DNA from 3 places in the Ponticoccus litoralis genome. Region 2 is predicted to be linked to each of the others. Evidence: riboswitches for the same ligand, from Rfam matches in the RefSeq annotation. Region 2 holds a riboswitch; each other region holds the start of a gene.

What was found. A riboswitch is a leader RNA that binds a small molecule or an ion and turns the genes downstream of it on or off. The one in region 2 is predicted to bind cobalamin.
Region 1: another riboswitch for cobalamin. It lies ahead of ABFB10_RS06915 (DUF1636 family protein); the one in region 2 lies ahead of bluB (5,6-dimethylbenzimidazole synthase).
Region 3: another riboswitch for cobalamin. It lies ahead of ABFB10_RS22455 (hypothetical protein); the one in region 2 lies ahead of bluB (5,6-dimethylbenzimidazole synthase).

Annotation. Positions count from the first base shown of each region.
Region 1 covers NZ_JBDNCH010000002.1:1,192,594-1,202,127, forward strand. Annotated here, with positions in the region: partial or broken gene cobN (cobaltochelatase subunit CobN) at 1-2,648, opposite strand, end outside; gene cobW (cobalamin biosynthesis protein CobW) at 2,681-3,733, opposite strand; gene ABFB10_RS06915 (DUF1636 family protein) at 3,730-4,125, opposite strand; cobalamin riboswitch at 4,206-4,410, opposite strand; gene cobO (cob(I)yrinic acid a,c-diamide adenosyltransferase) at 4,444-5,067, shown strand; gene ABFB10_RS06925 (FAD-dependent oxidoreductase) at 5,452-7,497, opposite strand; gene ABFB10_RS06930 (TetR/AcrR family transcriptional regulator) at 7,617-8,273, shown strand; gene ABFB10_RS06935 (Lin0512 family protein) at 8,655-8,996, shown strand; partial or broken gene ABFB10_RS06940 (Lin0512 family protein) at 8,996-9,335, shown strand; gene ABFB10_RS06945 (HAD family hydrolase) at 9,342-9,534, shown strand, end outside.
Region 2 covers NZ_JBDNCH010000004.1:199,932-209,465, forward strand. Annotated here, with positions in the region: gene mdeB (alpha-ketoglutarate dehydrogenase) at 1-2,542, shown strand, start outside; gene ABFB10_RS21615 (2-oxo acid dehydrogenase subunit E2) at 2,539-3,861, shown strand; partial or broken gene bluB (5,6-dimethylbenzimidazole synthase) at 4,055-4,748, opposite strand; cobalamin riboswitch at 4,790-4,970, opposite strand; gene ABFB10_RS21625 (TRAP transporter large permease) at 5,344-6,702, opposite strand; gene ABFB10_RS21630 (TRAP transporter small permease) at 6,699-7,205, opposite strand; gene ABFB10_RS21635 (hypothetical protein) at 7,205-7,366, opposite strand; partial or broken gene ABFB10_RS21640 (C4-dicarboxylate ABC transporter substrate-binding protein) at 7,515-7,682, opposite strand; partial or broken gene ABFB10_RS21645 (type 2 periplasmic-binding domain-containing protein) at 7,792-8,187, opposite strand; gene ABFB10_RS24385 (aldehyde dehydrogenase family protein) at 8,280-8,741, opposite strand; gene ABFB10_RS24390 (aldehyde dehydrogenase family protein) at 8,744-8,953, opposite strand; partial or broken gene ABFB10_RS24395 (aldehyde dehydrogenase family protein) at 9,033-9,311, opposite strand; partial or broken gene ABFB10_RS24400 (aldehyde dehydrogenase family protein) at 9,349-9,534, opposite strand, start outside.
Region 3 covers NZ_JBDNCH010000004.1:378,847-388,380, forward strand. Annotated here, with positions in the region: gene ABFB10_RS22440 (branched-chain amino acid ABC transporter ATP-binding protein/permease) at 1-1,047, shown strand, start outside; gene ABFB10_RS22445 (3-hydroxyacyl-CoA dehydrogenase NAD-binding domain-containing protein) at 1,145-1,996, shown strand; gene kce (3,5-dioxohexanoate:acetyl-CoA acetone transferase) at 2,011-2,940, shown strand; cobalamin riboswitch at 3,436-3,641, shown strand; gene ABFB10_RS22455 (hypothetical protein) at 3,767-4,078, shown strand; partial or broken gene ABFB10_RS22460 (hydantoinase/oxoprolinase family protein) at 4,832-6,190, shown strand; gene ABFB10_RS22465 (hypothetical protein) at 6,468-6,830, shown strand; gene ABFB10_RS22470 (hydantoinase B/oxoprolinase family protein) at 6,833-8,545, shown strand; gene ABFB10_RS22475 (trans-sulfuration enzyme family protein) at 8,542-9,534, shown strand, end outside.

The sequences.
Region 1 (9,534 bases), on a different contig from region 2:
ATAGGGGTTCCAGTCTGCCGCCTCGTCACGCTCGGACAGCACCCGGACCGCCTGCCCGAAAAGCGCGGAGAGCCCCGGAAAGACGTCGCGGAACAGCCCCGAGACCCGCAGCGTCACGTCCACCCGGGGCCGGTCCAGCTCGGCGATGGGCAGCACTTCAAGGCCCGAAACCCGCTCGGCGCCCTTGTCCCAGACCGGGCGCACGCCCATCAGGTGCAGCGCCATGGCGAAGTCCTCTCCGGCGGTGCGCATCGTCGCCGACCCCCATAGATCGACCACAAGGGACCGGGGCCAGTCGCCCTCGTCCTGCAGGTGGCGGCGCACCAGTTCCTCGCCCAGCCGCACACCCTGCGCATAGGCGCTGCGCGTCGGCACGGCGCGCGGATCGACGGCAAAGAGGTTCCGGCCCGTGGGCAGCACGTCGGACCGCCCGCGATAGGGCGACCCCGCCGGCCCCGGCTCGATCCGGCGACCCTGCAGCGCATCCGGCAGCGCGCGCCTCTCGGCCTCGGCAGAAGCACCGGCATCGAAGGCGCCCTGCCCCTCGGACATCCGCCCCCAGACATGCAGCCCGTCGCCGAAGACGCTGTCCTTCACGTCGCAGACAAAGCGGTCGATCCGCGTGATCGCCTCGGCCAGAGAGGTGGCGGCGTCGAGCCCCAGATCCCCCTCGACCCCCAGCGCCTGCGCCTCGTCTCGGATGTCCTGCTGCAGCCGGTCGCGCCGCCGCGGGTCCAGCCCGTCGGCGTTGGAGAACTCGTCGAGCAGGCTTTCCAGACGCGCCAGCCGGTCCGGCGTGCCCGAGGTCTTCAGCGGCGGCGGCACATGGCCCAGCGTCACCGCGCCGATGCGGCGCTTGGCCTGCGCGGCCTCGCCGGGATCGTTGACGATGAAGGGGTACAGTACCGGCAGGGCGCCGGTCAGCGCCTCGGGCCAGCAGGTGTCGGACAGGGCGACGGATTTGCCCGGCAGCCACTCCAGCGTGCCATGTGCGCCGATATGCACCAGCGCATCCGCATGCCGCTGAAGCCAGAGGTAGAAGGCGACGTAGCCGTGGCGCGGCACGCGCGACAGGTCGTGGTAATCGTCGTCCCGGCTCGCGGCCTCGCCGCGCTCGGGCTGCAGCGCGACCAGCGCAGTGCCCAGCCGCAGCACCGGCAGGGTGATCCCCTCGGGCGTCGCGGCGGTATCGGCCTCGGGCGCGCCCCATGCGGCCTGCAGATCCGCGCGCAGCGTCTCGGGCAGCGTGTCCAGCGCCGCCGCGTAATCCGCCCAGGGCCAGACCAGCCGGGCCGCGGCCAATGTTGCCTCGTCCAGCCCGGTTTCGACCGCATGGCCCGCGGCCCGCAGATCCTCCAGCATTGCCCGGGCCGAGGCCACGGCATCCAGACCCACCGCATGGGCCATCTGCCAGTCGCGCCCCGGGTAGGTCGACAGAACCAGCGCCACCCGCCGCGCGTCGGCCGGGACAGCGGCCAGCCGCCGCCACCCCGCCACCCGGTCACAGAAGGCCGCGACACGGCCCGCATGCACCCTGTGCACAACACGCGAGAACTGCAGGTCCGGGTCGCGCTCGCCCGCTTCCTTGAAGGACAGGACGCCGCCGAAGATCCGCCCGTCCACCTCGGGCAGCACCACGTGCATGGCCAGATCCGCCGGGGACAAGCCGCGCTCCGCCGCGTCCCGGGCCTCGCGGTCCGAGGTCGCCAGCGCCGCACTGGAACACCGGCACGCCGCCAGCGTCCAGCGGCGAGGCCCCGCCGCCCGAACGCCCGGAAAAGGCGGTCAGGTTCACGATCACCTCCGGCGCCAGCGCCGCCACCTGCCGCCGCAGCCAGCCCGTGGCCTCCGGCGCCTTCAGCGAGGGCACGAAGAGCGCCGCCACCTCGAAGCCCCGCGCCCGCAGGCCCTCCATCACCGCCTCGACCGGCTCCAGGTCCGCCGCCACCGAGGTAAGACCGGTAGAAGACCACCACCGCCCCGGGTTTCTTCTTGGTCAAAATACCGTCGGGGGGCTCGGCCTGTCCGAGCGGGGGGCAGACAGCCCCTCCGGCAATCGCCCCGAAGGCCACCGCCGGACAGCAGACGCCCTCCTCGGGCGTCCATGCGCCGACCTGCGGCAGGCCCTTGGCGCCTCGCACCGGTCCGGCATAAAGCCCCGAGGCCAGCGCCATCTGCGCCAGCGCCGCCTGCGCCGCCACCGCGCCGCCGCTGTCGCAGAGATGCTGCAACCGGCGCAGCGTGGAGACCGGCAGGGTCGAGACCGCGTCCAGCCGCGCATCCACCCGCCCGTCGGCGGGCAGCACCGCCAGCGCGATGCCCTTCTCGCGGCACAGCGCCTCGACCTGTTGCAACCCATAGGCCCAGTAGGGCACGCCGCCGATCAGCCGGATCAGCACACCCTTCGCCCCCGCCAAGGTCTGCTCGACATAGGTGTCGACCGACAGCGGGTGCTTCAGCGCCGCAAGGTTCGCCAGCCGCAGCGCGGGCATCCGCTTCGCGCCGCCGCCGCGATGCCAGCCCGCCGCAAAGGCCCCAAGGTCCGAGTCCGAGAAGGACAGCACCACCAGATCGCCCGGGTCCTGCGCAAGGTCCCGAGGGGTGTCGGCCTCGTCCAGCCCGTGGCTTTCGCGAAAGATGACATGCATGGGCGTGCGGCGGGCCCAAGGCCCGCCCTACATCAGGCGGCGACCGGCGCCGCGCCAAGGATCGCGCGGATCGCCTCGGGCTTCACGTCGTCATGTTCGGCGATGACCACCACCTTCGAGACCCGCGCCTCACCGGGCTTCCACGGGCGGTCGTACTGGTGGCGCACCCGCGCGCCCACCGCCTGTACCAGAAGGCGCATCGGCTTGCCCTTGACGCTGGCATAGCCCTTGACCCGCAGGATGTTCAGCTCGTTCGCCAGCCGCTCGATGGCGGTGACCAGCTGCTCGGGGCTGTCGAGTTCCGGCAGCTCCACCACGATCGACTCGAAATCGTCATGCTCGTGGTCGTCGTGGCCGTCATGATGCGAGGGGCGCGCGTCCATGTCGTCCTCGGCGGCGGCCTCCAGCCCGAGGATGACGCGCGGGTCGACCACACCCTCGGCAACCTCGACCACCGGCAGCACGCGCGGCGCCTCGGCGGCGATGATCGCCTTGGCCCCGGCCACACCCTCGGGACCGGCAAGGTCGGGCTTGGTCAGCAGGATGATGTCGGCGCAGCTGATCTGGTCCTCGAAGACCTCCGACAGCGGTGTTTCGTGATCGAGGCTGTCGTCGGCCAGCCGCTGCGCGTCCACCCGCGCCACGTCGGGGGCGAAGCGGCCCGAGGCCACGGCCTCGGCATCGGCCAGCGCGATCACGCCGTCGACGGTGATCTTCGAGCGGATATCGGGCCAGTCGAAGGCCTTCAGCAGCGGCTTGGGCAGGGCGAGGCCCGAGGTCTCGATCAGGATGTGATCGGGGCGCGGCTCCAGCGCCATCAGCGCCTCGATGGTGGGGATGAAATCGTCGGCCACGGTGCAGCAGATGCAGCCGTTGGCCAGTTCCATGATGTTCTCGGCGGGGCAGTCGGGGATGGCGCAGCCCTTCAGGATCTCGCCATCCACGCCGACATCGCCGAATTCGTTGACGACGACCGCGAGGCGCTTGCCGCCCGGGTTCTGCATCAGGTGGCGGACCAGCGTCGTCTTGCCGGAGCCGAGGAAGCCCGTGATCACGGTGACGGGCAGTTTCGAAAGATCGGTCATTCGGCAGGCTCCTGCGTTTGCGGGGTCAGGGGTGGGATGCGCGCGATGCAGTTGCGCTTGAAGTGCTCGGGACGCTGGCGCCACGGGATCAGCCCGTCCGCCGTCTGGTGATAAAGCGACGCGCCTTCCAGCAGCATGTCGGAATGCGACGCCTCGTCGACATTGCCGAACACATAGGTCCAGCGGTCGCCGCCCCGCAGCGCGACGGTGCAGCCGAGATCGCAGTTCTGCAGGCACTCGACGGCGGTGACGCGCACGCCTTCGGGCGCGTCCCGCGCGGTGATCTCGTCGTACAGACGCTGTCCGGGGCGGCGGTCGTCGGCGGGGACGTCCATGCCCTTGCGGCATTTCACGCAGACAAGCAGTTCGGTCGGGGCAGTGGGCGCGGTCATCGTCTCTCCTGTCCGGGGGGATGACGGGCGCGGCCCTTCGACAGGGACCAATCCCGACACCGGCACACCCCGTCCGGTCTCAAAAGCTCTTCTCGCTGGCAGGTCTCCCGGCTTGCGGATCTCGGGCCTTGCGGCCCAGCGGTCCCCGACCTTCCCGGCGCGATGCCAGTGGCGATGGGGCCCTTTCCGGTTCACGGTCGCGGGGGCGGCTGCGCCTGACCCCGCACGGGGCTGCACATTCCCTTTTCACCTGTTTACACAGGCACCAGCAGGGTGCGAGATGCGCCCATTCGCCCCGAGTTGTCAAGGAGAAGCGCCATGTCCGACACGGTCACCCCCGAAGAGCAGGCCCGCCACGCCGAGAAGATGAAGAAGATCAAGGCGGCGCGCGATCGGATGATGGCAGGCAAGACCGGCGAGAAGGGGCTGATCATGGTCCACACCGGGCCGGGCAAGGGCAAGTCCTCCTCGGGATTCGGCATGGTGATGCGCTGCATCGCCCATGGCATGCCCTGCGCGGTGGTGCAGTTCATCAAGGGCAACTGGATCACCGGCGAGGCCGAGATGATCCGCGAACGCTTTGCCGAGGAATGTCGGTTCTTCGTCTCGGGCGAGGGCTTTACTTGGGAAACCCAGGACAAGGCCCGCGACATCGCCGCCGCTCAGGCCGGGTGGAAGATCGCGAAGGAACAGATCCTCGACCCCGAGATCCGCTTCGTGCTGCTGGACGAGATCAACATCGCGCTGCGCTACGATTACCTCGACATCGACGAGGTGGTCGATTTCCTGCTGCACCAGAAGCCCGAGATGACCCATGTCTGCCTGACCGGCCGCAACGCCAAGCCCGAGCTGATCGAAGCCGCCGACCTGGTGACCGAGATGACGCTGGTCAAGCACCCCTTCCGCGACGGGATCAAGGCGCAGAAGGGGGTGGAGTTCTAGGCTCCCACCGTTCCTAGTGCGGCGTTTCGCGGGCCGGGCAAGGCCAAGCGGGTCGTCGCCCCCTTGGATCGTTTCGCACCAAGGCGCGCAGCGACCGTGCCGCGCGATCCGGCGACCTTGCTCCCGGGTCGGCTCTCCCGGCGGCGCTGCCCAAACGATCCGATGGCCATGCCGGAGCGTTGTCTCTGCCGACAGCCCCGTCCGCCCGTCATCTCTCCCGACGGCCCTGCCCCTGCGTTGCCTCCCCTGCGCGTCTTCCCGTCCGGCGGCGCTGCGCTTGCGTCGCCCCGTCCGGCGGCGGCTGGACGCTGGAGGCAGTCCCGCCGCCCGCCGCGCCCCCGGCCCCATGCCGGGATGCGGTGAAGGGCCCGGGATGCGCGGCGGTCAGATGTCCTTCATCAGCCTCAGCGCATCGTAGATCGCCGCGTGGGTGTTGCGGGCGCTCACCGCGTCACCGATGCGGTAGAGCGCGAAACCCCCGTCCGGGTTGCGCGTCAGCTCCTGCGGCTGGCCGTCGATCAGCGCGTCGTAATCCACCGCGCCGCCGTTCGAGGACAGCGGCTTCAGCTCGAAATACAGCTCGTCCATCGGCAGGGTGCCGTAGTTCACCACCACCTGATCGTAGGTCTTTTCGGTCTTCAGGGCGCTGTAATCGGTGCCGATCACGGCCTTCAGCCGGTTGCCGTCGCGGGTCACGTCCTTGAGGCGGCGGGTCACGGTGAAGGTCACGTCCTTGTCCTGCAACGCGCGCATGTAGGGCACGAGGTTCATCGCCATGATGTCGGGCGCGAAGGTCCGGTCGGGGGTCATGATCTCGACCGTGCTGCCCGCATTGGCGGCAACCTCGGCGGCCATGACACCGGGATGATCGCCGCTTTCGTCGTAGATCAGGATGTTCTGGCCGGGCTTCACGTCGCCCGCGATGATGTCCCAGGCGGTGACGACCAGATCCTGCTCCTTGCCGCTTTCGAAAAGTTCGGTGTTGGGCAGGCCGCCGGTGGCCACGATCACCACGTCGGGGTTCAGGGCAGTGACGTCTTCGGCCTCGGCCCATGTGTTGAAGCGGAATTCCACGTCGCGCGCCGCGCATTGCGCCATGCGCCAGTCGATGATGCTGATCATCTCGCGGCGGCGCGGGTTCAGCGCGGTCAGGCGCACCTGTCCGCCCGGGTCGGGCTGCGCCTCCAGCACCGTCACGGCATGGCCGCGCTCGGCGGCGACGCGCGCCGCCTCGAGCCCGGCGGGACCGGCGCCGACGATCACCACCCGCTTGCGGGTCGACGCCGGTTCGATGGTATGCGGCATGGTCAGTTCGCGGCCCGTGGCGGCGTTGTGGATGCACAAGGCATCGCCCGCCTGATAGATCCGGTCGAGGCAGTAGGTGGCGCCGACGCAGGGGCGGATATCGTCCTCGCGCCCCTCCACGATCTTCTTGACGATATGCGGGTCGGCCATGTGGGCGCGGGTCATGCCCACCATGTCCAGAAGCCCCGCCGCAACCGCATGGCGCGCCGTCGCCACATCGGGGATCTTGGCGGCGTGGAAGGTGGGCATGCCGGTGGCCTGCTTGACCCGACCGGCGAAATCCAGATGCGGGGCGTTCTTCATGCCCTGGATCGGGATCAGGTCGGTCATCGCCGGGTCGCTGTGGATCCGGCCCCGCACCACGTTGAGGAAATCGACCATGCCCGAGGCGGCAAGCCGCCCGGAAATCTCGATGCCGTCCTCTTCGGTGATGCCGCCCGCCTCGGCCTCGTCCGCCGTGTAGCGCAGCCCCACGATGAAGTCGTCGCCCACCCGCTTGCGGATGCCACCCAGCACATCCATCAGCAATTGCATCCGCGTGTCCAGCGTCTGGCCGCCGTAGGGGCCATCGAGGTCATTGGTCAGCGGCGACCAGAACTGGTCCAGCAGGTGGCCGTAGACCTGCAACTCGATCCCGTCCATGCCGCCTGCCTTCATGCGCTCGGTCGCATCGGCGAAATCGGTGATGATGCGCTCGATGTCCCAGTCCTCGGCCCGCTTGGGAAAGGCCCGGTGGGCCGGTTCGCGGTGCTTGGAGGACGACACCGAGGGCAGCCAGGCCCCCTTGTTCCACGCCGTGCGGCGGCCAAGATGCGTCAGCTGGATCATCACCGCGCAGCCGTGGTCGTGGCAGGCATCGGTCAGCTGGCGGATCCACGGCACCACCTCGTCGCGATAGGCGAGGATATTGTTGAAGACCGGCGGGCTGTCCTTGGACACCGCCGCAGACCCCGCCGTCATCGCCAGCGCCACGCCCGCCTTCGCCCGTTCGGCGTGATAGGCGGCATAACGCTCCTTGGGCATGCCGTCCTCGGGGTAGGCCGGTTCATGGCTGGTGGTCATGATCCGGTTGCGCAGGGTCAGGTGCTTGAGCTGGTAGGGCTGAAGAAGCGGATCGCTGGACATGGCTGTGCCTTCTTGCTGAATGGCGGCACTTTTCGGGAAATGTTCACTTGTGTCAACAAAAAGATCACTAGTGTTTATTTCCTTGTACAGACGCGGTCCCGGGGATAATCATCGCGGCCATGACGACACAGGCAGAGCCCCCCCACCCCGAGGAAAAGACCAGCGGCTGGCGCGGCTCGCGCGAGGTCTGGTTGCAGGCCGCGCAGGCGGCGCTGATCGCCTCGGGGGTCGATGCGGTGAAAATCCAGCCGCTGGCCAATGGCTTGCAGCTGTCGCGCACCAGCTTTTACTGGTTCTTCAAGGATCGAAAGGCCCTCTTGGATGCGCTGCTGGAGGAATGGGACGCCAAGAACACCGGCGCCTTCGTCGAGGCCAGCGCCGCCTATGCGGAGACGATCTCCGAGGCGATCCTGAACCTGATCGCCGTGTTCCTGGACGAGACGGCTTTCGAGCCGCAGCTGGACTTTGCGATCCGGGGCTGGGCGCATAAGTCCGAGGTCGCAGCGGCGCAGATCCATGCCGCCGACGAGGTCCGCATCGACGCGATCCGGGCGATGTTCGCGCGGTTCGGCTTTGCCGCAGACGAGGCAGAGGTGCGCGCCCGCACCGTCTACCTGACCCAGATCGGCTATATCTCGATGCAGGTTTCGGAAAGCCTTGCCACCCGGATGCAGCGCACGCCCGGCTACGTGAAGACCTTCTGCGGCACCGCCCCGACCGCCAGCGAACTGGCCCGCTTCCACGCCCGGCTGAGGTTCGACCCGGCGGCGCCCTGACTGCGGCGGGCCATGGGCGCGCAAAGCCTGCGGCCATGGCGCGGACGGATCAGCGGGGCCTCTGGAAAGGCTTCACGGCCCGACGGCCTGACCAGGCCACCAGAGCGGGACGCCACCCTCGGGCAGCTTGGCGCGGACAGGATGCCAGCAGGCCCGGCAGGCGCGCCCCGGCAGGCGGTTTCCGCCGCGACGCGTGTTGTTCCTCCGCCGCCCTGCCGATGAACCTCCTGCCCCCCTTGCCGCAGGTTCCGCAGGGCCCGGAATGACCGCCCCGTCGAAAACCGGGCACCGCTGCGCATCCTTGTGGCCGATGTCCTTCAACAGGCTGCCGTCCCGCGTTATAGATACGACGCACGCCGCCAGCTTCGAAGGATCCGCCCCATGCCCAAACGCCTTCTGACCGAATTCGGCATGGGCACCTCGCTCCGCCGGCAGGACTATACGCAGGCCGCCTGCCGGGGCGTCGAGAACGCGCTCTGGCACAATTCGATCAACCTCGCCGAGCTGTTCGGCAAGGAGAAGGCGGATATGCACATCACCGTCGACGTGGGCGTGCAGCAGCCCGAGCGTGTCGACGTGGCGAAGGTCGCGGCGGTCTTTCCCTACGGCACCGTCTCGGTCACCGTGACGAAGGGCGGGCTGGACGTGCCGCGCCCCGATGGCGACGGGCTGCCGACCGTCATGGCGAATGTCGCGATCTCGGTCGCGCTGGAGGGCATCTGATGCAACGCTTCATCATCGAGATGGGCATGGGCAACGACCTGCACGGCATGGACTATACCAAGGCGGTCGTACCGCGCGATCGAGGATGCGCTGCGGCACTCGTCGATCCCGCTCTTCGGCGCGCTGGGGCTGGACCATGCCGAGATGCGCGTGCAGGTCACCGTCGCCGTGCAGGAACCCGAGCGTGTCGACTGCGCCGCCCTGACCGCCCGCCTGCCGCGCGGCAAGGCCGAGGTCCGCGCGGTGCACGGCGGGCTGAACGTGACCAATCCCGACAGCAAAGAGGTCACGGTCATCGCGCAGGCCGCCGTCGAGGCCTTCCTGCCCAAGCAGGTCTGAGCCGTGATGCCCGCACTGATCGTCTGGGATTTCGACGGCGTCCTGAACGCCAACCTGCGCGGCGGGCGGACCTTCTGGGCCGACAACATGAAGGCCGATCTGGGCATCGACCCGCGCGGCTTCAGCCACGAGATGTTCACGGCGGGCGACTTTCGCGACATCCTGCGCGGACGGCGGGATCTCCTGCTGCATGTCTCGG
Region 2 (9,534 bases):
CCATGCCCGCCGTCTGGGCGTCACCACGTCCGGGCTGCCTTATTCGGCCTACCGCAATACGATCCCGCTGTCGCAGCAACCGGCCTATCCCGGGGATCTGCAGCTTGAGGAGCGGATCATCGCGACGATGCGCTGGAACGCTCTGGCGATGGTGGTCCGCGCCAACAAGGCCTATGGCGAACTGGGCGGACACATCGCCTCTTATGCCTCGGCGGCCGAGATCTTCGAGGTCGGCTTCAACCATTTCTTCCGGGCAAAGACCGAGGATTTCGGCGGCGATCTTGTCTATTTCCAGCCGCATTCGGCCCCGGGCATCTACGCCCGCGCCTTCCTGGAGGGCCGGTTGTCGGAAAGCGACATCGCCAACTACCGGCAGGAAGTGCCCGGCAAGGGCCTGTGTTCCTACCCGCATCCCTGGCTGATGGATGAATTCTGGCAGATGCCGACGGGGTCGATGGGCATCGGGCCGATGTCGGCGATCTATCAGGCGCGGTTCATGCGCTATCTTCAGGCCCGGGGCCTTGCCGATACGCAGGGACGCCATGTCTGGGGTGTGTTTGGCGATGGCGAGATGGACGAGCCGGAATCCATCGGCGCGCTGACCCTCGCGGCACGCGAAGAGCTGGACAACCTTACCTTTGTGGTCAACTGCAACCTGCAGCGGCTTGACGGGCCGGTGCGTGGCAACGGCCAGATCATCCAGGAGCTTGAGTCGCTTTTCGTCGGTGCCGGATGGAATGTGATCAAGGTGCTCTGGGGCTCGGAGTGGGACAACCTCTTTGCCCGTGACAGCGAAAGCGTCCTGCTGCGCCGCTTTGCCGAAACCGTGGACGGCGAGTATCAGACTCTCGGCTCGCGCGATGGCGACTACAATCGGGCCAGGTTCTTCGATGCGGATCCGGCAACGGCGGAACTGGTGGCGCATATGTCAGATGACGAGATTCACCGCCTGAAGCGCGGCGGCCACGATCTCAAGAAACTGCACGCCGCCTTTGCCTCTGCCAAGGCGCACAAGGGGCGCCCGACCGTCATCCTGACCAAGACCAAGAAGGGCTATGGCATGGGCGGCGCCGGTGAATCGCGAATGATCGCCCATCAGGCCAAGAAGCTGGACATCGAGGCGCTCAAGGCCTTCCGCGACCGTTTCGACCTGCCCCTGACGGACAAGTCGGTGGAGGCGCTGGAATTCTTCCACCCCGGCGACAACAGCCCCGAAGTGACCTATCTCAAGGATCGCCGCAGGACGCTTGGCGGGTATCTGCCGCGCCGGCCCGGTCACGCGGATTCCCCTGCCCCGCCCCGCCCCGCCCTGGCCGGCTTCGCGAAATTCGCGACCCAGGCCGACGGCAAGGAAATGTCGACCACGATGGCGGCGGTCCGCATGATGAGCGGGCTGTTGCGCGACAAGGCCTTCGGCCCGCGCCTTGTGCCGATCGTCGCTGACGAGGCGCGCACCTTCGGCATGGACAACCTGTTCCGGCAGGTGGGCATCTATGCGCCCAACGGCCAGAAATATGAGCCCGAAGACGCGGATTCGATGCTGTTCTACAAGGAAACAGCCGATGGCCAGCTTCTGGAGGAAGGCATCACCGAGGCGGGCGCCCTCAGCTCTTGGACCGCGGCGGCAACGGCCTATTCCACGCATGGCACCGAATTGCTGCCGATCTACATCTACTATTCGATGTTCGGCTTCCAGCGGGTTGGCGACCTGATCTGGGCGGCGGTCGATCAGCGCGCGCGTGGCTTTCTGCTGGGGGCAACCGCCGGGCGCACCACGCTGTCGGGTGAAGGGCTTCAGCACCAGGACGGTTCCAGCCACCTTGCCGCCGCCGCGATCCCCAACTGCCGCGCCTACGACCCCTGCTATGCCTATGAACTGGCGGTGATCATGGACCACGGCATGACGCGCATGCTGGACGAGAAACGCGACGAGTTCTTCTACATCACCGTCATGAATGAGAACTATGCCCAGCCCAGCATGCCGCAGGGGGTCGAAGGCGATATCATCAAGGGCATGTACCGGCTTGGGGGCCATGACCGCGATGGGCCGCGGGTGCGGCTGCTGGGCTCTGGCACGATCCTGCGCGAGGTCATTGCCGCCGCAGAGATCCTGCAGGGCTTCGGCATCGCCAGCGATCTCTACTCGGTCACCTCCTTCAGCGAGCTGGCCCGCGATGCAGCCGAAGCCGAACGGCAGGGTCGGCTTGGCAATCGGGCGGTTTCGCATGTGGAACGCATGATTGGCGGCGACGCACCGGTCATCGCGGCCAGCGACTATGTCCGCGCGGTTCCGGCCCAGATCGCCCCCTATCTCGACACCCGGATGACCATTCTCGGCACCGATGGCTTCGGTCGCTCTGCCAACCGCGCCGCGCTGCGCCGTTTCTTCGAGGTGGATCGCCAGCACGTCGCCCTGGCTGCAATCGAGGCATTGGTGCGCAGGGGCGAGATCGGGGCATCGGTGCTGGCGCAGGCCATCGGTGACCTGGGCATCGACCCGGCTCGCCGATGCGCCCTGGCGGATGTGAGGGCGGCCAGATGAACACCACGGTCGAAATCCATGTCCCGGACATAGGCGATTTCAACGATGTCCCGATCATCGAGATCCCGGTCGCCGTTGGCGATACGGTCTGCGTGGATGACACGCTTGTCGTTCTCGAGTCCGACAAGGCGACGCTGGACGTGCCCAGCCCGCGTATCGGCACAATCGCCGAGTTGAAGGTCGCCGAGGGCGACCGGGTCAGCAAGGGCAGCCTTGTCCTGTTGATGGAAATTGCCGCCGCGCCAGAGCCCGCGCCCCCGGTGGCGCCGCAAGCGGCGGAAACAGCACGCGCCGCGCCGGACAGTGGCCCTGCGGAACCCGGCGCGGTGTCGCATCCGGCACTCCTGCCCCCGTCGGTCCCGGTGCCGATGCCGGTGTCGGCACTCCCGGCGCCGGGCACAGACAAGGGCGGCAAGCCCTCACATGCCTCGCCGTCCGTCCGCAAGCTGGCGCGAACACTGGGTGTGGCCATCGACGAGGTGCCCGCCACGGGGCGGAAGAACCGCATCACCCGCGACGATGTCGAGGCCTTCGTCAAGACACGCCTGACCACACCGCCATCCAAGGCCGGACAGGGGACCGCCCTGCCGGATCTGCCCGACTGGCCAAATCCGGATTTCGCCGTGTTCGGCCCGATCGAACGCATGCCCCTGCCCCGCATCGCGCGGATTTCCGGGCCAAGCCTGACCCGCAACGCGATGCTGATCCCGCATGTCTGCAACTTCGACAAGGCCGACGTCAGCGATCTTGAGGACTTCCGCAAACGGCTCAACACCGAAGCCGGCCCAGAGGATGCGCGGATCACCATGCTGGCCTTTGCGGTCAAGGCCACGGTCTGTGCATTGAAGGCCCATCCGCGCTTCAACGCGTCGCTCGACGGCGACGACATCGTGCTCAAGCACTATTGGAACATCGGCGTCGCGGCGGACACCCCCGATGGTCTTGTCGTGCCGGTCATCAAGGAAGCCGACCGAAAGGGCCTGCGCGAGATTGCCGCGGAAATGGCCTCTCTTGCTGCCAGCGCGCGGCAGGGCAGGCTGAAACGCGACGACATGCAGGGGGCGACCTTCACGATTTCCTCGCTGGGCGGGGTCGGTGGCACGGGATTCACGCCCATCATCAACGCGCCGGAAGTGGCCATCCTGGGGATGACCCGCGCCGAAACCCAGCCGGTCTGGAACGGCTCTGCCTTCCAGCCGCGTTTGATCCAGCCATTGAGCCTAAGCTGGGATCACCGGGTCGTGGACGGGGTCGCGGCAGCGCGTTTCCTGCGCCACGTCTCCGAGGTCATGGGCGACCTTCGCAGACTGTCCGTGTGATCGCTGACCGGGCGGGTGCGGCGCCAGCCCGGCTTGGCGCCGCCCCTGCCCCGCCAAGCGGCAGGCCCGGGGCGGATCGGCGCAGGCGGCGCCAATCCGGGCCACGGGTCCGCACGATCATCAGGCGGCGCCGTTCAATGGAACAGGCGCAAATCGGCCCTGCCCCGCGCCATCTGTCGACGCCGGGATGCGGCTAGGGTGCGGGCCAGCGGTCATCGTGGATCACGCTGTCAAGCGCCAGCCTCTTGCGCCAGCCCCGGGCTTCAAGCTCTGGCTTCGGATAAAGCGCGTCGACGTATCCCGCGCAGAGATAGGCCACGATTTCAACGTGGTCCGGGATGCCAAGCAGGCCGCGAAGGTCGTCTGGTCGAAAGATCGAGACCCAGCCGATGCCCACCCCTTCCGCGCGGGCGGCCAGCCAGAGGTTCTGAACGGCACAGACCGTCGAATAGAGATCCATGTCGGCATTGTGGGTTCGGCCCAGAACCACCTTTCCGCCCCGGGTCCGGTCGCAGGTCACGCAGATATTCAGCGGAGCGGTCAGGATGCCTTCCAGCTTCAGCGACCGGTACAGGGCCTTGCGGTCGCCGTCGAACATCTCTTGCGCCTCGGCATTGGCGCGCAGGAAGGCCGCGTGGACATCGGCGCGAAGGTCCGGGTCACGGATCAGAAGGAAATCCCAGTGGCTGCATGAAGCCGACCGAGGGCGCCGCATGCGCCGCTGCAAGAATGCGCCGGAGGGCTGCCGGGTCGATGGGGTCGGGGCGGAACTCGTTCCGCACGTCGCGGCGCGCGTCGATGATATCGTAGAGCGCCTGACGTTCCCGGTCGTCGAAGTGGCGGGCGGGCTGCGGAACCACGGGTTCGGCGGATAGTTCGGGGGGCATCTTGGACCTCGCACAGTTCAAAGCGCCGCGGGCTCCACCCCGAAACGCAATGACATCAGGCCGGTCTTCTGGCTCCGGATCCTCTCGCCATGGCGCCTTCCCGGGCCTTGCCGCCCAGTGGCCGTTGCCTGACGATCCCCGTTACAGCGGCGGGCCCGCGCCGGACTTGCACCGGCTTCCCGATTCTCCCCCAAAGAGGGCACCTGATGCCGCCCTTATCCCGCGGGCACATGCGGCTCGCAAACAGAATTTCACCCTCGAAAGCCCTGTGGCCCGCCCGGCGGCGGCCTTGCAGACTTCGGGCGCGGCCTGAGCCCGGCCAATGGTATCGCGCTGGCCCTCGCAGATGCGCCACCGCGATAAAGACCCGTGGCCCGGGGGGCACTCCCCCCCGGGCCACGGGATTTTCGATCATGCCGCTGCCCTCTTCCACCGTCGCAAGGCAGGGCCGCCAGGGCGCTGCGGGGCGCGCCGGGTGCCGCGCGCAGGGACCCTGCCAGACAGCCGGGCTGCGGCAAGGGCACGATCCGCCCCAAGCGCCTTCTGCCGGGGAAAGATCGCACCATCGGCGGTCAACCGTGGTTTCGGGCCATCGCTATCCTCCCAGAAGCCGTGGCAGCCAGAGGGTCAGCGCCGGAAAGGCCAGCAACAGCCCCACGCGCAGCAGTTCTACCGCGAAGAAAGGCGCCACACCCTTGAAGGTCTCGATCATCGGCGTGTCCTTGGCCAGCGCCGAGATGATGAAGACGTTCATCCCCACGGGCGGCGTGATCAGCCCCAACTCGACCACGATCAGGGCAAGGATCCCGAACCAGACTTTCAGCTCCTCGGTGCTCATGCCAAAGCCCGATCCCTCTGCCCCCTGGTAGAGGCCGCCGTTGATCTCCAGCAGCATCGGCCAGAAGAAGGGAATGACCAGCAGGATCATCGACAGGCTGTCCATCAGACAGCCCAGCAGGATCAGCGCGAGCAAGAGCAAGATCAAGACCATCATCGGCGCCATGCCGCTTTCGGCGATCCAGGTGGCTGCCTGCTGCGGCAGGCCGATGCGCGACATGAAGATCTTCATCAGCTCCGCGCCCAGCAGGATCAGGTAGATCATGCCGGATGTGCGCGCGGTCGCCTTGAGCGCCGCGACGGTCGCTCCGAGGCCCAGTCGTCCCTTGGCCGCGCCGTAGAGCCACACGAGGAACACGCCGACCGCAGCCGCCGGGGTGGGATTGAAAAAGCCCGCGTAGATACCGCCCAGCACCAGCCCGAAGATCACCATCACCGGCAGCAGGCCCAGCGTGGCGCGCAGGAATTCGGAGCGGGTCGAGGCGCCGCCCGGCGGGCCCGCCTCGGGGCGGATGGTGACGTAAAGGGCGATGGTCAGGATAAAGAGGATCACCGCCAGAATGCCCGGCAGCAGGGCCGCCGCGAACATGGTGACGATGTTCGCCTCTACGATGACCGCGTAGACGATAAGCACGACCGAGGGCGGGATCAGGATGCCCAGCACGCCGCCCGCCGCCAGCGATCCGGTCGCCAGGGCGCCGGAATAGTTGTAGCGCTTCAGTTCGGGCAGCGCGACCTTCCCCATGGTCGAGGCGGTGGCCAGCGACGATCCGCAGACCGACCCGAACCCGGCGCAGCCGGCGATGGCGGCCATTGCGGTGCCGCCGCGCATCCAGCCCAGCCAGGCGTTCGCGCCCCGGAACAGCGCCTGGCTCAGGCCCGCGCCGGTCGCCAGTTCTCCCATCAGGATGAACATCGGCACGACCGACAGGTCGTAGATCGAGAACTGGCCGTAGCCCAGCGTCTTGAGCTGGCTCAACAGCAGGGCGGGACCGTTCAGCAGCGCGATACCGGCGCCGCCGACGAGGATCATGGAATAGGCAATGGGAATGCGGATGGCGATCAGGACGATCAGGATCACCAGCGCCAGGATGCCCAGCGTGATCGGATCGGTCATGCGCGCACCTCCCTGCCGGCTTCGACCAGCGTGACCAGCGCGGTCGCCACCAGCAGCGCCAGCGAGACCAGGATGGGCATGAAGCCCCACCAGATCGGCACCTGCAGGATGGCGGTGACATAGCCGTAGGTCTTCTGATCGATCATGCCCAGCGACATCCGCCAGACCAGCAGCGCCGCGAAGCCGAAGGCCAGAAGCGAGGCCAGCGCCCGCAAGGCGGCCAGCACCCGGGTCGGTGCGCGGGCGGTGAAGATGTCGGCCGTGACGTTGGCGTCGGTCAGCTGGCAATAGGGCAGGAAGGCGAAAACGGCGATCGCGATCCCGATTTCGGTCAGCTCGAAATCACCGGAAAAAGGCCGGCCGACGATGCCGCCCAGGACCGTGAAGACATTGATTGCCACGACCGCCAGCAGCACGAGGCCGCCCAGCAACGCCCAGATCGTGGCCAGACGCGCGACCGCAGCGGAAAATCCGCTGCGGCCCACGGTTTCGGATCTGAACATCAGTTCCCCGCGCCTTCGGTATTCTGTTCGATCAGGTCACGCGCGGTCTGGACCAGGGCTTCGCCGTCGACGCCCTTGCCCGACATGTCGTCGACCCAGCGCTGCACCACCGGCTCGAGCGCCTGCTGGAACGCGGCGGTTTCTTCCTCGGTCAGGGTCACATGGGTGTTGCCCGCCTCGGTCGCCACCCCGATCCCGTGCTCGTCGATGGCGCGCCAGATCCGGCCCACCTCGTACCGCCCATTCGCGGTTCGACGCATCGCGGAATGCCTTCTGCACGTCCTCGGGCAGGCTGTTCCAGCGGTTCTGGTTCATCGACACCTGGAAGGTCGTGGTGCCGAAGCGGGTCTTGTCGTGGCCCTCGATCTGGTAGTCCGTCTGGTCCTGGATCTTGAGCGCGGGAATGATCTCCCACGGGATGAAGGCGCCGTCGACGACCTTCTTGGACAGCGACTGCGGCAGGTCCGGCACCGGCATGGACACCGGCGAGGCGCCAAGCGCCTCGATCACCCAGTGCGCCGGTGCGCGTGGGAATGCGCAACTTCAGGCCGGCCATGTCCTCGGGGTTGCGCACCTCCTTGTCGACCGTATGGATCGCCTGCCCCGCGTGGACGTGCAGGAACATCGGTTCGACACCGCGGTATTCCTCGGAGAGATGTTCCTCATACATGTCGAACAGCGCGAGGTTCGTGGCCACCGGGTCGTTCTTGTACACGTTCGGCAGCTCGACCACCTCGGTGCGCGGGAAAAGCCCCGGCGTATATCCGTTGACGGTCCAGACCAGGTCGACCACGCCGTCGCGCACCTGGTTGATCAGTTCGGGCGGACGCCCACCCAGCGTCATCGAGGGGTAGATCTCGATCTTGACCTTGCCGCCCGAGTTCTCCTCGACCGCGCGGGCCCAGTGGTTCGAGCATCTTCGTCTGCGCCGGAGCCTTGGCGCCCAGGAAATGGTGCAGCTTGAAGACGTGCTCCTGCGCAAAGGCCGGTGCCGTGCCCAGGCCCATCGCTGCCGTGGCCAGAACGGCCAGTCCCAGTTTCTTAATCATCGGTCGATCCTTCCTTGGTTGCCGATCAGATTGGATAGTGCAGATCGCCGTCCTGCAGGGTGATCCAGCGCAGCTCGGTGAATTCCTGCACACCCCAGACGCCGCCGAAGCGGCCATAGCCCGAGGATTTGACCCCGCCGAACGGCATCTGCGCCTCGTCGTGGACCGTCGGGCCGTTGACGTGGCAGATGCCGCTTTCGATGCGCTTGGCGACCGCCAGCGCGGCCATCGTGTCGCGCCCGAAGACGGCGGCGGACAGGCCGAATTCGCTTTCATTGGCGATGCGCACCGCCTCATCGACCGAGCCTGCCCGGATGATGGCGACCACCGGGCCGAAGGTTTCCTCGGTATAGATGCGCATGTCGCCGGTGACATGGTCCAGCGCTGCCGCGTTCAGCATGGTGCCGCGCCCGCCGCCCGCGATCAGTGTGGCGCCCTTGTCCAGCGCGTCGGTGACGAGGTTCTCGATCCGCTCCGCGGCGGCCATGTTCACCAGAGAGCCCAGGGGCGTGTCGCCCTGGCGCGGATCGCCGGTACCGTGAGGCTTTCGACCTTGGCGCGGAAGGCTTCGACGAAGCGGTCCCCCGCGTCACCGACGGTGATGATCCGTTCGGTCGACATGCAGATCTGACCCTCGTTCATGTAGGCGCCGAAACCGGCGGCCGCCACGGCGGCGTCGATATCGGCGTCCTCCAGCACGATCAGCGGCGCCTTGCCGCCCAGCTCCGAGGAGAGCGGGCTTCAGGTTCCGCCCGGCCAGCTCGCCGATCACCCGGCCCACGCGGGTGGAGCCGGTGAAGTTCACCCGCCGGATCGCCGGATGTTCGATCAGCGCCGCGACGATATCCGCCGCGTCGTCGGGATCGTTGGAAATGGCGTTGAGAACGCCGGCGGGCAGACCGGCCTCGGCCACCGCCTCGATGATCAGCGCGTGCACGCGGGGGCAAAGTTCCGAGGTCTTCATGACCACGGTGTTGCCGCAGGCAAGCGGCGTCGCGATGGACCGCACGCCGAGGATGACAGGCGCGTTCCAGCGGCGCCATCGCCAGCACGACACCCGCCGGCTGACGGACCGCCATGGCGGTGGAGCCCGGGCGGTTCGAGGGGATCACCTCGCCCTTGATCTGGGTCGTCAGCGACGCGGCCTCGACCAGCATGTCGGCGGCCAGCATGCAGTTGAACCGGGCCCAGGCCTCGGTGGCGCCGATCTCGTCCTTCATCGCCTGCACGATCTCATCGGCGCGCGCGGTCAGGTTCTGCGCCGCAGCCAGCAGTTTCTT
Region 3 (9,534 bases), 180 kb from region 2:
TACGGCGGTCAGCGGCTCTTGGACCTCGGCCTTGCGCTGGGGAACCACCCGCGCATCCTGCTGGCGGACGAGCCGCTTGCGGGCCTTTCGGTGGCAGAGCGCGAGCGCATCGGCCACCTGCTCAAGGCGCTCTCGGCGGATATCCCGGTGCTGCTGGTGGAACACGACATCGACCGCGTCTTTGAACTGGCCGACCACGTCACCGTGATGAACGAGGGCGAGGTGCTGCTGGACGGCACCGTGGCCGACGCGCGCGGCGACAAGCGCGTGCAAGAGGTCTACATCGGCTCGGGCACCTCTGCGGTGGCGGGAAAGGAGCGCACCAGCGCCGTACAGGACAAGGTGCTGCTGTCGCTGGACAAGGTCAACGTCAGCTATGGCAAGAGCCACATCATCCACGACGTCAGCTTCGACCTGCGGCAGGGCGAGATCCTCGCGCTTCTGGGCCGCAACGGCGCAGGCAAATCGACGTTGCTCAAGGCGCTGATCGGCATCGCCCCGGTCAGCAGCGGCGCGATCACGCTGGACGGCACGCCCATTCACGGCCTCAGCTCGGCGGCCATGGCCCGGGCGGGCATCTCTTACGTGCCGCAGGGGCGCGGCCTTTTCGCGGGCATGTCGGTGCGCGACAACCTCGAACTGGGCCGCATCCGCCGCCAGACAGGCGCGGGCATCCACTGGGACGAAGAGCGCATCCTGTCCTACTTCCCCCGCCTGAAGGAACGCATCGACACGCCCGCCGACTACCTTTCGGGCGGCGAGCAGCAGATGGCCGCCGTGGCCCGCGCGCTGTCCGGCGACACCCGCGTGCTGCTGCTGGACGAACCCTTCGAGGGGCTGTCCCCCGCCATCGTCGAGCAGCTGTTCGAGACCTTCGACCGCTTGCGCGAAGAGGTGTCCATCATCATCGTGGACCACAACCTCGACCTCGCGCTGACGCTGTCGGACCGCACCGTCGCGCTGGAACGCGGCAGCATCATCCATGACGGGCCATCCGCCGCGCTGGCCCATGACATCGACCTGCGCCGCCAGGTCCTGTGGCTGTAACGAAAGGGCCCTGACATGACCGAGACAGTCGCCATCATCGGCGCGGGCCTGATCGAGCCGCGCATGGAGCGCGCTTTTCGCCCGCGCCGGGCATTCCGTGCAGGTCTGGGACGCCGATGCCGCCGTTCTGGACCGCTTCGCCGCGGACATGGCCGTGCTCTGCGACACCCTGCTGGCCGAGGGCCTCTTGCAGGACCGCGACGGGACGCTGGCCCGCATCCGCACCTGTCCCACGCTGGAAGAGGCGGTCGCGGGCGTCAGCTTCGTGCAGGAGAACGGGCCCGAGAAGATCGAGGTCAAGACCGACCTCTTCGCCCGGCTCGATGCGGCCACCCCGCCCGGGGCCATCATCGCCTCCTCGACCTCCGCCATCGTCGCCTCGCGCTTCACCGAGGGGCTTGAACACCGGCACCGCTGCCTTGTCGGGCACCCGGTCAACCCGCCGCATCTTGTCCCGGTGGTCGAGCTTTGCCCCGCGCCATGGACCGCGACAGAGACCATGGACCGCGCCGAAGCGCTCTACCGCGATATCGGGCAGGTGCCGGTGCGCATGACCCGCGAGCGCGACGGCTTTGTCCTGAACCGCCTGCAGGGCGCCCTTCTGGGCGAGGCGCTGCGGCTTCTGGGCGAGGGCGTCGTCAGCGTCGAGGGGCTGGACGCCACCATCAAGGACGGGCTGGGCCTGCGGTGGGCGCTGATGGGGCCGATCGAGACCATCGACCTGAACGCCCCCGGCGGCATCATCGACTACGCCACCCGCTACGGCGGCTTCTACGCGCGTCTGGCAGAGGAACCGGCGGGACCGGAGGTCTTTTCCGTCGAGAACGCCGAGAAGATCGCCGCGACTTGGACGCAGGACCGCAGCCCCGAGACCATCCGCGCCCGGCAGGACAGGCGCGACGCGCGGCTGGCCGCCCTGCGTCGCCACCTTGCATCCGAACAATCCTGAAGGAGCCCCAGACCATGGCGAAACCCCGCAAGGTCATCATCACCTGCGCCGTGACCGGCGCGATCCACACGCCCTCGATGTCGGAATACCTGCCCGTCACGGCTTCGGAAATCGCCGAAGCCGCCATCGGCGCGGCAGAGGCGGGCGCGGCCATCGTGCACCTGCACGCCCGCAACCCCGAGGACGGCAGCCCCGACCAGTCGCCCGAGGCCTTCGCGCCCTTCCTCGGCGTGATCAAGCAGGCCTCGGACTGCGTGGTGAACATCACCACCGGCGGCGCGCCCACCATGAGCATCGAGGAACGCGTCCGCCCGGCGGAAACGCACCGCCCCGAGGTCGCCTCGCTCAACATGGGGTCGATGAACTTCGGCCTCTTCCCGATGCTCAAGCGCTTTCCGAACCCCAAACACCAGTGGGAACGCGACTACCTCGGCAACAAGAACATCATCTTCAACAACAGCTTCGGCCAAATCGAGTACATCCTGACGACGCTCGGGCCGCTCGGCACCCGGTTCGAGTTCGAATGCTACGACACGGCGCATCTCTATAACCTCAAGCACTTCCTCGACGCCGGACTGGTCAAGGCGCCGCTCTTCATCCAGACGGTCTTTGGCCTGATGGGCGGCATTGGCGCGCATCCCGACGACGTCATGCACATGAAGCGCACGGCGGACCGGCTGTTCGGCGACCAGTACCAGTGGTCGGTTCTGGGCGCGGGCAAGAACCAGCTGCCCATCGCGGCGATGGCGGCGGCCATGGGCGGCAATATCCGCGTCGGGCTGGAGGATTCGCTCTGGGCCGGACCGGGGCAACTGGCGCGCAGCAACGCCGAGCAGGTGACGAAGGCCCGCCAGATCATCGAGGGGCTGGGGCTGGAACTAGCAACCCCGGACGAGGCGCGCGAGATCCTGCACCTGAAGGGGGCGGATCAGGTCGGCTTCTGACCGGCCCTGACGGACGGGGGCGCGGCGCACTCGATCCGGTTCACCGGAGGCCGGGGCGCTGCTTTCGCCCGTCGACCTTACCCCCGGATACGGGCTGTTGATCGCCGGGTTGCGCGGCACCGTCGGCGTCGCGTCCGGGCAGGCACGGCAAGCGACGGTCGCGGTGCCGGATCCATCCGGTGACCGTCCTCTGTCGCCGGACCCCGAAGCGCCCGGGCATCGCCAACGCGCTTCTACGGTCCGGCCCCCCGCGCCGGAAGACGAACCTGCGGGCACGGGCATCGCGAACGAAGGCGGCACAGGCGCCCGCCTTCCAGTTCGCATCAGGGGGCAGGTCGCCGACCCAAGGCATGTCCGGCAGCGGAGCCTCCGGCGCATCCCCCGGGCGGGCAAGGCGCGGTCTGGCCTGGGGGCTGACAGGGGAAACACCCCGCTGGACGGCAAGCGCCGTATTGGCCGCCATTGGCAATTCCACTCGACTTTTGCCCGGAATTCTGCAATTCAGAAGGCGATGGTGACCGGCCTGAAAGGGCCGGTTTAAAAGGGAATGCGGTGAGGGCCTTGACCCAACTCCGCAACTGCCCCCGCAACTGTGAGCGGCGAGCGACCCCGAAGAACACCACTGAACCGAAGCGGTTCGGGAAGGTTCGGGAAAGCGGCGACCCGCAAGTCAGGAGACCTGCCATCTCCGGTGCGTGCTGTTGCGCACCGCAGTCACCTTAACCCGGGCGGGGCGCTCTGGGACTGGAGAGACGACATATGGACCTGACGGCCCTGTGGACATCGCCGCCTCCGTTCATGCCCCCTCCCCTGCGCGGAGGGCGCAATGACACTGGAACGCACGATCCTTCAACTCGACACCGGAGCGATGCCAGCCGACGAGGCGCGGCAAATGGGGCAGCTTGGCTATATGCAATGGATCGCGGGCTTGCCGGGCAATGCGGATTATCTGCAGGCCGCGCGGGACGCCTTTGACAAGGCCGCTCCGTTCATGGCCCACTCGCCGACCGTGGCGGAATTCTGCAGGCTTCTGACACGCTCGCTGGAAGCGCCGCTGACGCCATTGCCCCTTGCGATGCCAAAGCGGCAGAGGCGCGGCGGCGCGCAGGCCCGACGGTCCTACCGCCTGCCGCATTGAACCCTCACGCAGGGGCCGCCGCCGCAGGAAAGCCCTAGCCCTGAAGGCCTCCTCTGCCTGAGCGAACAGGGGGCGCCTTGCGGAAGCATTTGCCAAGGACGACCGACCGGCCCTCGCTTGTCAAGCGCGCGCCGTGACCCGCGACCCGTGAACCGGCGGCACCCCGCTTGGCGCCCCGGGCGGTCGGTTCACGCCGGTGGACCATGTCCGGGCCGCTGAAGGCCCATCCCGGCACGGGCGGACAAGCAGGCCGCGCCGCACGGTCCCGGCCCCGCGCAACAGCCGCGCATCTGCTCGCCGCCGACCTTGACATCGAGGTCCCGGCCAACCTCGGCGGGCCCGGCCCTGTCGGCCACCAGAGCAGCAATCCCGGCGCCCGGGCCAATCCGGGGACCAGCCACTTTGCACCCCGGCGGGCCGAAAGGTCAAAGACCGATATCCCGCGCCCCGACCAGAGCCCGCACGACCCGGGGGATCCGCGCCGACATCCGCAACACCCGCCGTGCTTGGGAAAGGCCGCGAAACCGGCCCGACGGTCGCTCTGCACCCATGCCTCAATGCCCCGACACGGGACTATCGAAATAATCGATAGCGGTAAAAAAACGTTTCGTTTCCCTCACTAGACGGCCCGTGACACTTAACCGTCAAGGCAAACGGAGTGCAGTTCCCATGACCCACGCAAAGACCAAGACACGTCTGGCAGCTGATATCGGCGGCACCTTCACCGATGTGGTGCTGGAAACGCCCAAGGGCATGTTCACGGCCAAGGTGCCGACCGATCTGGAGCAGCCCGAACGTGGCATCATGGCGGGTGTGACCATCGTCCGCGAGCAGTCGGGGCTGGCCCCCAGCGATATCGATATCTTCGTCCATGGCACCACCCGGCCACAAATGCGCTGATCGAGCGCAAGGGCGCCGAGGACCGCGCTGATCACGACCGAGGGCTTCCGCGACAGCCTCGAAATCGCATATGAATCCCGCTACGATCAGTTCGATCTGCAGCTGGAAAAGCCGGCGCCGCTGATGCCGCGCGATCTGCGCTTCACGGTGACCGAGCGGATGGATGTGCGCGGCAATGTCCTGCTGCCGCTCGACCGCGCCCGCGTCACCGAACTGGCCGCCGAACTGAACCGCCTGGGCATCGAGGCGGTCGCCGTGGGCCTGCTGCATTCCTATGCCAATCCGGCCCACGAGCAGGCCGTGCGCGCTCTGCTGATCGACGCCGGCTGCACGGCAGAGATCACGCTGTCGTCGGACGTCTGCCCCGAGGTGCGCGAATACGAGCGCTTCATGACCACGGTCTGCAATTCCTACGTGCAGCCGATCATGGCCCGCTACCTGCGGGCGCTGGAAAAGACGCTGGCCGACAACGGCTTTGTCTGCCCGCTGTTCCTGATGACCTCGGGCGGGGGCATGACCACGCTGGAGGCTGCCATCCGCTATCCGATCCGCCTTGTCGAATCCGGCCCCAGCGGCGGCGCGGTGCTTGCCAGCCGCATTGCCGCCAGCCTGGAAGAAGACCGGGTTGTGTCCTTCGACATGGGAGGCACCACCGCGAAGATCTGCCTGATCGACGACTACCTTCCCCAGACCGCACGCAACTTCGAGATCGCGCGCGCGGCCCGGTTCCAGAAGGGCAGCGGCATGCCGGTGCGGATCCCGGTGGTCGAGATGATCGAGATTGGGGCCGGTGGCGGGTCCATCGCCGATGTTGACACCATGCGCCGTCTGGCGATCGGGCCGGAGAGCGCCGGCTCGGTGCCCGGGGCTGCCTGCTATGGCAAGGGCGGCGTCAAGCCGACCGTGACGGATGCCAATGTGGTGCTGGGCCGGATCGACCCTGAAACCTTCGCCGAAGGGCGGATGCATCTGGATGTCGACGCCGCCGGGACCGCCATCAAGGGCGATGTCGGCGACCCGCTGGATGTCAGCACCTCCGAAGCGGCGCTCGGCATAACCGAGATGGTCGAAGAGAACATGGCGAATGCCGCGCGCATCCATTCGGTCGAACATGGTGCGGACCTGTCGCGCTACACCATGATCGCCTTTGGCGGCGGCGGCCCCCTGCATGCGGTCCGCATGGCCGAAAAGCTGGGCGTGGGGCGCGTCATCGTGCCGGCCAACTGCAGCGTCGGCTCTGCCGTCGGCTTCCTGCGCGCCCCCATCGCCTACGAGGTGGTGCGCAGCCGCTACATGACGCTGGACCAGTTCGACCTGAACGGCGCGAACGCGGTTCTGGACGAGATTTCCTCCGAGGCCCGCGGCATCGTCCGCAGCGGCGAGCCCGAAGCCGACCTGGTCGAGACCCGCACCGCCTATATGCGCTACGTCGGTCAGGGCCACGAAATCCAGGTGCCGGTGCCGGCGGGCACGCTGACCGAAAAGGACGTTGCGCAGATCAGGGCCGATTACGAGGCCGGCTATACGCGACTGTTCAGCCGTACCATCCCGGAACGCGACATCGAGATCCTGTCCTGGTCCATCGTCGTCTCGACCGCGCAGGAGCCGGCTCGAACCGCGACAGGCCGACGGGACCGCCTTCGACGCCGCCGCGATCGGCGACCGCTCGGTCTTCCTTCCTGCGGACCACGACTACCGGGACGTGCCGATCTACTGGCGCCCCGACCTGGCTGCCGGCGCAAGCTTCCAGGGCCCGGCCCTGGTCGCCGAACCGCAGACCACGACCTTCGTCACCGCCGCCTTCACAGGCCGGATCGACAGCAAATCCAACCTCGTGCTTGAAAAGGTTTGAACATGGCCCGCGAACTGAACGAAATCGAACGCCAGATCCTGTGGAACCGGCTGATCGCCATCGTCGAAGAGCAGGCACAGACGCTCATGCGGACCGCCTTCAACCCCATCGTGCGGGAATCGGGCGACCTTTCCGCCGGGATATTCGACATCCGGGGCCGGATGATCGCGCAGGCGGTTACCGGCACCCCCGGCCATGTAAACACGATGGCGGAATCGGTCAGTTTCTTCCTCGAGGAATTCCCGCTGGAAGACATGCACCCCGACGACATCTATCTGACCAACGACCCTTGGAAGGCAGCCGGCCACCTCAACGACTTCATGCTGGTGCGTCCCTGCTTCCACGAGGGCAAACTGATCGGGTTCACCTCCTGCACCAGCCACCTTGCCGATCTCGGCGGCCCGGGCTTCGGCCCTGACGGCACCGACGTGCTGGACGAAGGCCTGTTCGTGCCGATCTTCAAGCTGGTCGATGCCGGGCGGCTGGACACCAATTTCATCCGCATCCTGAAAGCCAACAGCCGGGTGCCGATCGAGGTCGAAGGCGACCTTTACGCGCTGATGGCCTGCGTTGAATGCGGCAGCCGTCGCCTGTCGGAATGCATGGGCGATGTCGGCATCACCACGCTGGAAGATATCTCGGACTACATCGTCGACACCTCGCGCCAGCGCACCAACGACCTGATCCGCGCCCTGCCGGAGGGTGTCTATCACAACACCATGCGCGTCGACGGCTACGACAAGCCGCTGGATCTCGAAGCCACGATGACCATCCGCAGCGGCGAGATCACCGTCGATTTCACCGGCACGTCGGGTCTTTCGAGCAAGGGCATCAACTGCCCGCTGAACTATGCCAGCGCCTATTCCTGCTTCGCGCTGAAATGCGCCATCGCGCCGGACATCCCCAACAACGCCGGCTCGCTGGAGCCGCTGAAGATCACCGCGCCGGAAAACACCATCGTCAATGCGCAGTACCCGGTGCCGGTCGCCATGCGCCACGTCGTCGGCCAGTTGCTGCCCGATGTGGTGTTCGGCTGTCTGCACAAGGCCCGCCCGGGTCTGGCCCCCGCCGAAGGCGCCTGCTGCCTGTGGGACCTGCCGCTACGCGGCGGCTACGCGGTCAGTGCAACGCCCGGCAAGACCCGCTTTGCGACCGAACTGGTCCACAACGGCGGCACCGGCGCGCGTCCGACCAAGGACGGCCTGTCGGCCACGGCCTTCCCAAGCGGCGTGATGGGGTCGCTGGTCGAGATCACCGAAAGCGTGTCGCCGCTGATCATCTGGAAACGCGAATACCGCCAGGACTCGAGCGGGCCAGGGCGCTATCGCGGCGGCCTGGGCCAGGTGCTGGAACTGTCCAGCAGCGAGGAGGCGCCGATTTCCCTGTTCGCCGCGCTTGACCGCATCAACCATCCGGCGCGCGGCCGGGAGGGCGGAATGAACGGCGCGCCCGGCGTGCTGACCCTGTCGGACGGAACACGGCTCAACCCGAAGGGCGAACAGGTCATTCCGGGCGATCAGCGCCTGGTCATGCTGACCCCCGGCGGCGCCGGGTATGGCAACCCCGTCGACCGCGACCCTGAACACGTGGTGCGCGACGTGCTGACCGGACTGGTCAGCCAGGAAAGCGCCGAAGCCGATTACGGCCTGCGTGTCGCGGCCGATGGCAGCTATGCGCTCTGCGGTCCTCGCGCGGAAGACGGGGTGATGGCATGACGCGGCTTCCCCACCCCGACACCCTGGCCGCGACCGCCCTGGGCTGGATCGACCGCGAGACAGATGCGATGGCCGCGCCCCTGCGGCCCTCGACATCCTTCCTGCGCGACCCCGCGCACCTGGATCGCGCCGGTCGCATGTTCACGCGCGACGACAACCCCAGCTATCAGCAGACCGAAGCCGTGATCAACGCGCTGGAAGGCGGCGCGGGCTGCTTGCTGTTTTCCTCCGGCATGGCGGCGATCACCGCGGTGTTCCAGCGGCTCGCCCCGGGCGATCACGTCATTCTGCCGGTCCGGGTCTATTCTGGCCTGCGCGACTGGCTGAACCTGCACGGCAGGCGCTGGGGTCTAGAGGTCAGCTATCTGCAGGACTACACCCCCGCCGCGATCGAGGCGGCGATCATCCCCGGCAAGACCCGGATCGTCTGGATGGAAACACCCAGCAATCCGACCTGGGTGGTCACCGACATCGCCGCGATTTCGAAGGTCGCTCACGAGGCCGGTGCCCTCGTCGGCATCGACAATACCGTCTCGACCCCGATCCTGACCCAGCCAATCCGCCATGGCGCCGATATCGTCGTCCATTCCGGCAGCAAGTACCTGAACGGCCATGGCGACCTGATCGCCGGTGCCGCGGTTGTGGCGCCGGGGCGCGAGGATCTGCTGTCGGACCTGCAGGTGCAGCGCAACCACTATGGCGCCATCCTGGGCAGCTTCGAGGCCTGGCTCTTGCTGCGCGGCATGCGGACGTTGGCCCTGCGCGTGCGGGCCCAGTCTGCCGCGGCAATGAAGCTGGCCGCGTTCCTCGAAGGCCATGCCGCGGTGGCCGAGGTGCTCTATCCCGGCCTGCCCTCGCATCCCGGGCACGACATCGCCCGGCGGCAGATGGCTGGCGGGTTCGGGGGCATGTTGTCGTTCCGCGTCGCCGGTGGCGAGGCGGCGGCCAAGGCCGTGGCTTCCCGGGTCGGTGTCATCCGGCAAGCGATC